One region of the Arthrobacter sp. 05T420 genome, then DNA from elsewhere that is predicted to be linked to it. Evidence: riboswitches for the same ligand, from Rfam matches in the RefSeq annotation. Region 1 holds a riboswitch; each other region holds the start of a gene.
What was found. A riboswitch is a leader RNA that binds a small molecule or an ion and turns the genes downstream of it on or off. The one in region 1 is predicted to bind thiamine pyrophosphate.

Region 1 (3,263 bases):
TCGGGCTGTTGCGGTTCCCGGACCTCATGAGCAGGATGCACGCCGCCACCAAGCCGCAGGTCCTGGGCTTGTTCCTGCTGCTGGCGGCCCTTGGCCTGCAGATGCGCACCTGGTGGGTGTGGCCCGTCCTGATGGTTGCCTGGCTCTTCCAACTGCTCACCGTTCCCGTGTCCGCCCACATGGTGGGCCGGGCCGGCTACCGGACCAAGCACCTGCATCCGGAGCTGCTGAGCTCCGACGAGCTTGAGGCCGTAGTCCAGAAAGCTGCCCAGAAAGCCGCCCAGAAAGCCGCGCAGCAGGCAGCCAACCACGCAGTGGACGACGACGACGCTGGCCGCTGAGCCCGTGCGGGGCGCGGCGGCCAGCGTCGTCGGCCATGCCGCGGCCGGTGCCGCGGCTAGCCGAGTCAGGTCAGACGACGTCCTGGGTCTTGGCGAAGCGGGTGATCGCGCGCTGGGTGCCGCGGTTGGCGAGCACCTGGATGATGGCGCTGACCGATGCGGAGATCAGGGCGAAGGTCAGGGCCGAGCGCAGCGTGGTGGGGACGTCGTCCTCGTGGCCCGTGGGCGGCTTGTTGCCCGTGGACTTTTCCCAGATGGTGTCCACCAGCTTGGTGCCGGCAAAGCCGGCCAAGAGGCTGATGCCGGTGCCGAGCAGCTTGATGACGATGTTCATTCTTCGGTCTCCTTGGGACGGGAACGGCTTTCCCCTAGCCTAGCGTTCCGGTGTCAGGACCATCCGCAGGGCCTCGACCACGAGGTCGTGGTCCGCCTTCTGAGGCAGGCCGGAGACCGTGACGACGGCGACGGCGCCCGTGCCGCGCACGTAGATCGGGAACGCTCCGCCGTGGGCGGCGAACTCCGTCTGATCCCACCAGGCGTTGTCCTCGATCCTTCCGCCGGCAGCCCGGGCCCGGAGGCCCACCAGCAGCGACGGGACCTCGTACCGCAGTGCGGTGCGCTTCTTGGCGTTGATCCAGCGCTCGTTGTCCGGCGTGGCGCCGTCCAGTGCGGCATGGAAGAGCACCTGCTCGCCTTTGGTGATGTCGACGGCGATGGGCAGCGAGCGTTGCCTGCCCAGCTCGACCAGGAGGAGGCCGAGGTCCAGGGCATCGTCCTTGCTGAACGCGGCGAACTGGAGCGCATCCATCTCGGCCAGCACGCGGCCGATGAGCGCCGCCAGTGACCCCGGCGGCTGCGGCTCGCTCGAGTCAGGGTCGTATTCCCCGGAGGGATCGTGTGTGGCTGGTGTCTGCGGCAAAATAATCCAGCTTCCCGTAGGTGACGCGGCCGCCCGCTGGCGGGTCCGGGTGTCCGACACGTCGACTCTATCAAGCAGCTTTTCCCGGCCGCGGTGGCCGGCCCTTTCCGGCCCCCGATTGTGACGGCACACCACTGAAAACCCGGCCGTCCGGGTGTAAACTGAGCCAGCCCACAAGGGCGAAATAATTTACGACAGGGGAGCGCCGCCGCCGGGCATCGCCGGAAATATCCGGGGAAACCGTTGGTGGGCGCTGAGAGTGCGGACAGCCGCAGACCCTCGAACCTGATCCGGTTAGTACCGGCGCAAGGGAGTCGAGTTCTCAGGGTGCGCGGAGGGCGGCGGAAGCCGAGGCCGGCCGGAGCACCCTCCCCTCCTGTTCCTCAGGAGGACGACATGACAGATATTTCAGCACAGCATGGTTCCGCCAGCCGTTCATCCGCCCGGCGCGACTACAGCTGGCGGGTGGTGGACATCGTGGTGGCCGCGTTGATCGCCGTTGCCGGCGGCGTCATTTTCTGGGCCTGGTCCCAGGGCGCGAACCTGATTTCCGCCCCGGTCAACGCGCTCTACCCGCCGCTGAGCGGACTGTACGCCGGCGGCTGGATGATCCCGGCGGTGCTGGGCATGCTCATCATCCGCAAACCGGGTGCCGCACTCTTTTGTGAAACCGTCGCGGCCACGGGCGAGCTCATCATGGGTTCGCAGTACGGCACCACCGTACTGATCTCCGGAATCCTGCAGGGCCTCGGCGCGGAACTGGTCTTCGCGGCCTTCCTCTACAAGAAGTTCAACCTGCCGGTCTCCCTGCTCGCCGGAGCCGGCGCGGGCCTCTTCTGCGGCCTGAACGATTCCTTCCTGCCGTGGGGCTGGAACATCGCCTACGCAGCCGGGGACAAGCTCGCCTACATCGTTTTCACCACAATCTCGGGCGCAATTATTGCCGGCGGGCTGGCCTGGCTCGCCACCCGCGGCCTGGCCAAGACCGGAGTGCTGGGCTCCTTTGCCTCCCGCAAGGCTGCCACGGAACCCGTGTTCTCCTGATCCCTCCCATCCTAAATTCTGCAGGGAACCCATGAGATCTTCACCAGGCGTCCGGCCGGCCGCCGTCACAGCCCGCGGCTGGGGCTGGCGGCATGCCGGACGGCCCCGGCCCGCGGTCAGCGGCCTTGACCTGGACATCCGGCCGGGGGAGCGCGTGCTTCTGCTGGGGCCCTCTGGCGCCGGCAAATCGACCCTGCTCCACGCCCTGGCTGGCGTGCTGGGCGACGGCGCGGCCGGCGTCTCGGGGTTAGCGGGCGACTCTGGCGACGCCGACGAGACCGGAAGCCTGCTGATCGACGGTGCCCCGCCACGGGCGCAGCGCGGCCGCGCCGGGCTTGTGCAGCAGGACCCGGAAACCCAGGTGGTGCTTTCCCGCGTCGGCGACGACGTCGCCTTCGGGGCGGAGAACCTCGCGGTCCCGGCGGCAGAGATCTGGCCGCGCGTGCGCGAGGCGCTCGACGACGTCGGGCTGGGCGGGCTGCCGCTGGACCACCCAACCGCGGCCCTCTCCGGCGGACAAAAGCAGCGGCTGGCGCTCGCCGGGATCCTCGCGATGCGGCCGGGGCTGCTGCTGCTCGACGAGCCGACCGCCAACCTCGACCCGGCCGGCGTCCTGGAGGTCCGGGATGCCGTGGGCCGCTGCCTGGACAAGACCGGCGCCACCCTGGTGGTCGTGGAGCACCGGGTGGGGATCTGGAAAGACCTGGTGGACAGGATTGTGGTGCTGCAGCCCGGGTCCGCCCCGGACTCCGCGGTATTGAACTCCGCCGTACTCATTGACGGGCCGCCGGACCAGGTCCTGGCCGAGGCGCGGGACATGCTCATTGGTGCGGGCGTCTGGGTGCCGGGCTACGTCCCGGCGACCCGGACGCGGCTGCCGGCGCGTAACGCCGGGCAGCTCCTGCTCGCGGCCGACGGGCTCGCGGTGTCCCGCGAGCGGCCGCGGCGCGCCGGGCTGC
Region 2 (3,263 bases), on a different contig from region 1:
GTGTCCGTGTACGCGATGGCCTGCCGGGTGGCGGCGGCGAAGTCCTCATCGGCGTACGTCCGCAGCCAGTCGGCGTACGGGTGTGCCACGGAGGCGCCGCCGGCCAGGAACTCTCGGTGCAGGGTGGAACCGACCTCGGCGTAGAGCCAGAAGCACGGCAGGGCTGCCGCCACGAGGACCCCGTAGCTGCCGGACACCGAGGCGGCCAGCAGGTGGTCCACGTAGGACTTCGTCACTGGGCCCAGGGTGGGCGCCGTGGGGCGGGTGCTAAGCCAGGACCGGTGCAGCTCGGACTCGACCTCCAGGCAGGTCTGCGCCGAACGGGCCCAGAACAGCTGTTCGGCCTCGGTGGGGGCGATCGCGGCAGCTCGGGCCAGGACCCGGGAGTAGCCGTTGAGGTAGATGGCGTCCTGGGCGAGGTAGTAGGCGAACTCGTGCTCGGGCAGGGTTCCGTCGGCCAGTCCGCGGATGAAGTCCAGGGCGTAGATGGCGTCAAGATCGCCAGAAGCCCCTTCGCGCAGGGCTGCGGCGAACTCGCCTTCGGCCGGACCGTGTACGTGGCTTGCCTGGCTGACCTGGCCGTGCTGGCCGTTCGCGAGGTGCTGCACGTGGTGGAAGTGGTGGACCGGGCCGTTCCCGGAACCGACGTCCAGGACCGCGGCTTCACGGAGCGCACCCAGCAGCCACGGCTTCACCTCCCGCAACGCCGCTTCCCAGTCCCCCACCCGGGCCTGCACGGTGGCCATGGCCGAGGACAGGGAGCAGCCGGTGCCGTGGCTGTTGCGCGTGGCGATCCGCTCCCCCGGCACCACCACCGTTTCGGTGCCGAGCAGGCCACCGGTGTTGACCAGCGCATCCGGGCAGCCGCCGTCGGCGCCGTTCCCGCCCTGCGCGACGTCGCCGTCATCGCAGTCAGGGCCGGGCCCGTTCCCGGGTTGTCCGCCCTGGAGATGACCGCCCTTGACCAGCACAGTGGTGCCGGTCAGGGCGGCCAGCCGCTTGCCCTGGGCCAGGGCCTCGGCCCAGTCGGCCGCGGCGGGCTCTTTGAGCAGGATAGCGAGTTCGGCCAGGTTCGGCGTGATGAGGTCCGCCAGCGGCAGGAGGGCCTGCAGGGCGGCCTCGGCCGACTCCTGGAGCAGCCGGTCGCCGCTGGTGGCGACCATTACCGGGTCCAGGACGACGACGGCGGGCCGCACCTTCTCCAGCCAGACGCGGACGGCGTGGATCACTGCGGCGTCGCCGAGCATGCCGATCTTGACGGCATCGATGCCGATGTCGTCGCTGATGGCGTCCAGCTGGGCGGTGAGGAACGCGGCCGGGGGCACGTGGACGGCGCGCACGCCCTGGGTATTTTGTGCTGTCAGGGCCGTGATGGCGGCCATGCCGTAGCCGCCGTTGGCTGCGATGCTCTTCAGGTCGGCCTGGATCCCGGCCCCGCCGGACGGGTCGGAGCCGGCGATGGCGAGCACGCGGGGAATGCGCAGCGGCGCGGACGGGGACGGCGGTGAGGACTGGGGGAGCAGAAACTCGCTGGGCGGAAACTCGGACGGATTCGATCTCGCGGACAAGTCAGACATCCCTTCGCCGGTGCTAACCGGACAGGTTCAACGGGTCTGGATCTCAGCCGGCCCGATGCGCGGCACCCCGTGTCAGTGTCCCAGCCTAGCCGTTGCCGCCGGGCTGGCCCGTTAACGCAGCAGCGGGCCCGGGCCGGAGCGGACGTATGTTACGCCCGCTCGGGCCCGGGCCCGCAGCCCGACCGGTCGAAGTGACCGGCCGGGGAAGCGATGAGTCGCGGAGGACTAGAGCTCCGACGCCGGTACGCCGACGCCGAGGATGATCGGCTCGTTACCGGCCGGGACGGAGGCCGGCCTGGCCGCTGCGGGTGCCTTGGCCTCGTGAACAGATCCTGCCGCTGCAGGCCGTGTGGCCTCGCGGTGCTCCACGGAGGTCTCGTTCGCAGCGCCCTGGGCGCGGCTGGCGCTCCGGTTGCGGCGCCCGCGACGGCCACGGGTGGTGGTGTCCGCTGCCCGTGAAGCCGGAGCCTCCGCAGCGCGCACGGTTGCGGGCGCCTCGGGTGCTTCGGTGGCCGGGGCCTGCAACTCGTCCTGCCTAGCGGCCTGCTTGCCGGCCTCGGCGTCGCCCAGGTTGGCGAAGGCCTCGGTCAGCAGGTCCAGGGTCAGGGCCGGTTCCGGCGCGTCCTCGGCGTGCTCGACGAAGGGCAGGGCCACCTGTTCGCCGCCGAACGTCAGCACGGTCGCGGGGCGTCCGGCTGCCTCTTCCGCGGCAGCAAGCTGTGTGACGGCGTCGACGGCGGCCTGGCGGGCCCCGGCGTCGCTGGCAGCGGCTGCCTCACCGTCGTGCAGATGCGCGGCGTGCGCAGCGGCGGCGATGTTCGCCAGAGCGGCACGGGTGGCTTCAGCCTTGGCGTGGCGTTCGGCCTCGGTGGGCTCGGCGTGGACGGCGGCGGGCGTGGCCGGAGCGGTCTCCGGGCCCTGGGCTCCCCTGCCGCGGCGACGGCTCTTGCGCTCCGTACGGGCAACCGGCTGAGCCTCGGTGCGCGGCACGTAGTGCTCCGCGGCAACCGTGTTGGCGCGGCGGTGTTCCACGGGCTCGTCGTGCGTGACGATGCCGCGGCCCGCGCAGGTTTCGCACTGTTCGCCAAAGACCTCCAGCAGCCCGGTGCCCATCCGCTTGCGGGTCATCTGCACGAGGCCCAGCGAGGTCACCTCGGCCACCTGGTGCTTGGTCCGGTCCCGGCCCAGGCACTCCACCATGCGGCGCAGCACGAGGTCGCGGTTGGATTCGAGCACCATGTCGATGAAGTCGATCACGATGATGCCGCCAATGTCGCGCAGGCGCAGCTGCCGGACCACTTCCTCGGCGGCTTCCAGGTTGTTCTTGGTGACGGTTTCCTCGAGGTTGCCGCCGGAGCCGGTGAACTTGCCGGTGTTGACGTCCACCACGGTCATGGCTTCGGTGCGGTCGATCACGAGGGAGCCGCCGGAGGGCAGGAAGACCTTCCGGTCCAGGGCCTTGTGGATCTGCTCGTCGATGCGCCAGGCAGCGAAGATGTCCGTATCCTTGGTCCACTTCTCGAGCCGGCCCACGAGGTCCGGTGCCACGTAGGTGACGTAGGCCTCGATGGTGTCCCAGGCTTCCTCGCCGGAGACGATCAGCTTGGAGAAGTCCTCGTTGAAGACGTCGCGGACCACCTTGATGGTCAGGTCAGGTTCGCCGTAGAGCAGCTCGGGAGCGAGGAT
Region 3 (3,263 bases), on a different contig from region 1:
TGCTGCCAATGTTGTCTCGATCATGCTGGTCATCCTCCCTGGACTGCCGTGACAAGTTCGACGTCGTCGCCGTCGGCGAGCGCCGTGGCGTGCCACTGGCTGCGCGGCACCACCTCAGCGTTGCGGGCCACGGCGACACCGAGCTTGCCCCCGTCGGCAGCCCGGCCGTCGGGGCCGATGCTGCGGCCAGTGAGCTGGCTGACGAGAGTGCTGACGGAGGCGCCGTCGGCGACGCTCTGCTCCGTTCCGTTCAGTCTGATGTTCATGCTGCTTCCTTCTTGGGGCTGTCCCCGGACGTGTCCGGGGTGCGGGAAAAACGGTCGGGGCGGAACCCGGCCCAGCGCGGGCCCGGCGTCCCGTCCATGAGTTGCCGGCACACGGCCGCAGCCGCGGGGGTCAGCAGGACGCCGTGCCGGAAGAAACCGGTGGCGATGATGAGCCCCGGGACGTCCCCACCGTCCGGGCGGGCGACCCGTCCCAGCAACGGGGCGTTGTCCGGCGTGCCGGGCCGGGCCCGCGCCGTGGCTTCCAGCAGCTCCAGCTCGGCGACCGCGGGCACCAGCTGCTGGGCATCCCTTAGCAGCTGGTAGACGCCGCCGGCAGAAACCGCATGGGGATCCGACGGCCCGTCCTCACGCTGGGTGGCTCCGATCACCACGGTGCCGTCCTGGCGGGGAACGATGTACACCGGGACCCCGCGCACCATGCCCCGCACGGTGGCCGTGAGCAGCGGCAACAGACGCGGGGGCACGCGAAGCCGGAGGATGTCGCCATAGACAGGCCGCAGCGGCAGCGCCAGCCCGGTGGGCAGGTCCTCGAGCCCGGCGGCGCCAAGGCCGTTGGCGATTACCGTTTCCGCAGCCCGCACGGAACCGCCGCCCGCGAGCCGTACCCCGGCAACCGTGCCGTCCTGCCACAGCAGGCCCGCCGCGCGCCGCCGGACAAAGCTCCCGCCCTCCGCGCCGAGCACGCTGGCGAGCCGGGTGAGCAGCAGCCGGGGGTCCACCTGGTGGTCGGCCGGGATGTCGAAGGCGCAGGAGATGCCCGGGCTCAGCAGGGGCTCCCGGCTGCGGGCCTCGCGCACTGTCAGTGGTTCCACGGTGAGGCCGCAGGCCTGCTGGACCTCCCTCAGGTCCGCGAGCGCGCGCCGGTCCGCCGCGTCGGCCCCGACCGCGAGGGTCGACGTCGTCAGGTAGCCGGTACCGGCCAGGGAATCCGCGCCGCCGGCGTCGAGGCCGGCAGCGAATCCGGGCCACAGCCGGGACGACTCAAGCATCAGTTCCAGCAGCTGCTCCTCCTGGTAATGCAGCTCGCTGACGGGGGCCAGCATGCCGGCCGCGGCCCAGCTGGCTCCGCTGCCGGGAGCATCGTCGATCAAAACCACAGACCGGCCCGAGCGGCTGGCCTCGAACGCGATGCCATGGCCAATCACCCCGCCGCCGATCACGGCAACGTCGGCGGCGTCATTTGCGGCGGCGGCTGCGCGGCCGGCTCGTGTGCCCATAAAAAAATTCCTTCCCTACGCCGGTACTAGCCGGATCAGGTCAAGCGGTCGGCTCTGACGCCCTCTCAGCCCTGCAGCAGCGACTTGGCTGCTGCGGGCTCCCGCGGTATGCGCCCAGTTTAGAGGAACTAGGCTGGACCCATGAGCCAGGACCCCCTCCACACCACCGCCCGCCTCTACTTGTGCACTGACGCCCGCAGGGACCGCGGCGACTTCGAGGACTTCGTTGACGCCGCCTTCGCCGGCGGTGTGGACATCATCCAGCTGCGCGATAAAACACTTGAGGCGGCCGAGGAACTCGAACTCCTGGAGGTCCTGCACGCCGCGGCCCAGCGCCACGGACGGTTGTGGGCCGTCAACGACCGGGCGGACATCGCGTCCTTGTCCGGGGCACCCGTGTTCCATATCGGCCAGAAGGACATTTCGCTCGACGCCGCCCGCGGCTTCCTGGGCAAGGACGCCGTGATCGGCCTGTCCACCCACAGCCCGAAACAGGTGGACGCCGCCATTGCTGCCTCGCCCGGCCGCAAAGGGCTCGACTACTTCTGTGTGGGTCCCGTCTGGGCGACGCCCACCAAACCGGGACGCGCCGCCGTCGGCCTCGACCTCGTGCGCTACGCCGCCCAGGCGATCGGCCGGGCGGACGCTGAGGGAACCGGCAAGGTGGACGGCGTCATGCCCTGGTTCGCGATCGGCGGGATCGACCTCAGCAACGTTGAGCAGGTAGTCGAGGCCGGCGCCCGGCGGATCGTGGTGGTCCGGGCGGTCACCGACGCCCCTGATCCGGCCCACGCCGCAGGTGCGCTGCTGGCGGCGCTGGACGCCGCGGCATCTTAGGCAGGTTCCCGGCCTGCACTGAACCTAGCCGGCGAGCCCCAGCCCTGCCATCCGGCGGGCGTGGTTCGCCGCGAGTTCGGCCGTCAGGCCCCTGACCAGCTCCCTGGCGCCGGCGTCGTCCAGGCCCGAGAGCCCGGCGAGGAACGCGTGCTCAAGGCTGAGCCGCTGGGCATGGGTCAGGACCTCGCCCAGCAGGCGCCTGGCCCACAGCGCCAGGCGCGACGCCAGCCGGGGATCATCGGCCAGGGCCGCCTTGAGCCGCTCCTGGAGCACGGCCGTGGACTCGCCGGTGGAGCGGACCTGCCCGATCAGCTCCCGGGTCCCGGCGTCGACGTACCGGCCGACGGCGCGGTAAAAGTCCGCGGAGACGGTGTCGATCACGTAGGCCTTCATGAGCGCCTCATACCAGTCCGCCGGGCGCGTGCGCTCGTGGAAGTGGTCCACCGACGGCTGGAACGGCAGCATGACAGCCTCGGTGTCCAGGCCCATGTGCTCGAGCCGGGCGCGGACCAGTTCGTAATGCTGGAACTCGACCACCGCCATGCTGCCCAGCACCGCACGGTCATGCAGCGTGGGCGAATACCGGGCACTCGAGGACAGCCGCTCGAAGGCGGAAAGCTCGCCGTACGCCAGGACCCCCAGCAGATCCGCCACCAAGCTGTTGTAGAGGGCAGGATCGTCCGCAGTTGCGCTCATCATCCAAGACTAATAGCGGAAATCGGGCTACCCTGATTTTCGTGTCACATCATCGCCTGACCCCCAGTGTCCACGAGCAGCAGAACCAGCTTGCCGAGGCTCTCAAGGCGTTGCGCACCACGCTGGAACTGCCCGGTCCGTTCCCCGAGGACGTGCTGCGCGACGCGGAAGCAGCGGTGGCCGAGCACAAGCTGCCGGACCTGGACCTGACGCACGTCGAGTTCGT

Region 2: linked by a shared signal. The riboswitch ahead of AC1DEM_RS15155 (bifunctional hydroxymethylpyrimidine kinase/phosphomethylpyrimidine kinase) and the one ahead of AC1DEM_RS19365 (ECF transporter S component) in region 1 are both predicted to bind thiamine pyrophosphate.
Region 3: linked by a shared signal. The riboswitch ahead of thiO (glycine oxidase ThiO) and the one ahead of AC1DEM_RS19365 (ECF transporter S component) in region 1 are both predicted to bind thiamine pyrophosphate.

The regions. Positions count from the first base shown of each region.
Region 1 covers NZ_JBFTLG010000022.1:79,647-82,909, forward strand. Annotated here, with positions in the region: gene mnhG (monovalent cation/H(+) antiporter subunit G) at 1-341, shown strand, start outside; gene AC1DEM_RS19355 (DUF4235 domain-containing protein) at 412-675, opposite strand; gene AC1DEM_RS19360 (heme-degrading domain-containing protein) at 715-1,260, opposite strand; TPP riboswitch at 1,447-1,590, shown strand; gene AC1DEM_RS19365 (ECF transporter S component) at 1,657-2,304, shown strand; gene AC1DEM_RS19370 (ABC transporter ATP-binding protein) at 2,336-3,263, shown strand, end outside.
Region 2 covers NZ_JBFTLG010000015.1:39,579-42,841, reverse strand. Annotated here, with positions in the region: gene AC1DEM_RS15155 (bifunctional hydroxymethylpyrimidine kinase/phosphomethylpyrimidine kinase) at 1-1,577, opposite strand, end outside; TPP riboswitch at 1,560-1,657, opposite strand; gene AC1DEM_RS15150 (Rne/Rng family ribonuclease) at 1,803-3,263, opposite strand, start outside.
Region 3 covers NZ_JBFTLG010000001.1:312,621-315,883, reverse strand. Annotated here, with positions in the region: gene AC1DEM_RS01530 (thiazole synthase) at 1-24, opposite strand, end outside; gene thiS (sulfur carrier protein ThiS) at 30-266, opposite strand; gene thiO (glycine oxidase ThiO) at 263-1,504, opposite strand; TPP riboswitch at 1,499-1,619, opposite strand; gene thiE (thiamine phosphate synthase) at 1,646-2,341, shown strand; gene AC1DEM_RS01510 (ferritin-like fold-containing protein) at 2,366-3,037, opposite strand; gene AC1DEM_RS01505 (RNB domain-containing ribonuclease) at 3,079-3,263, shown strand, end outside.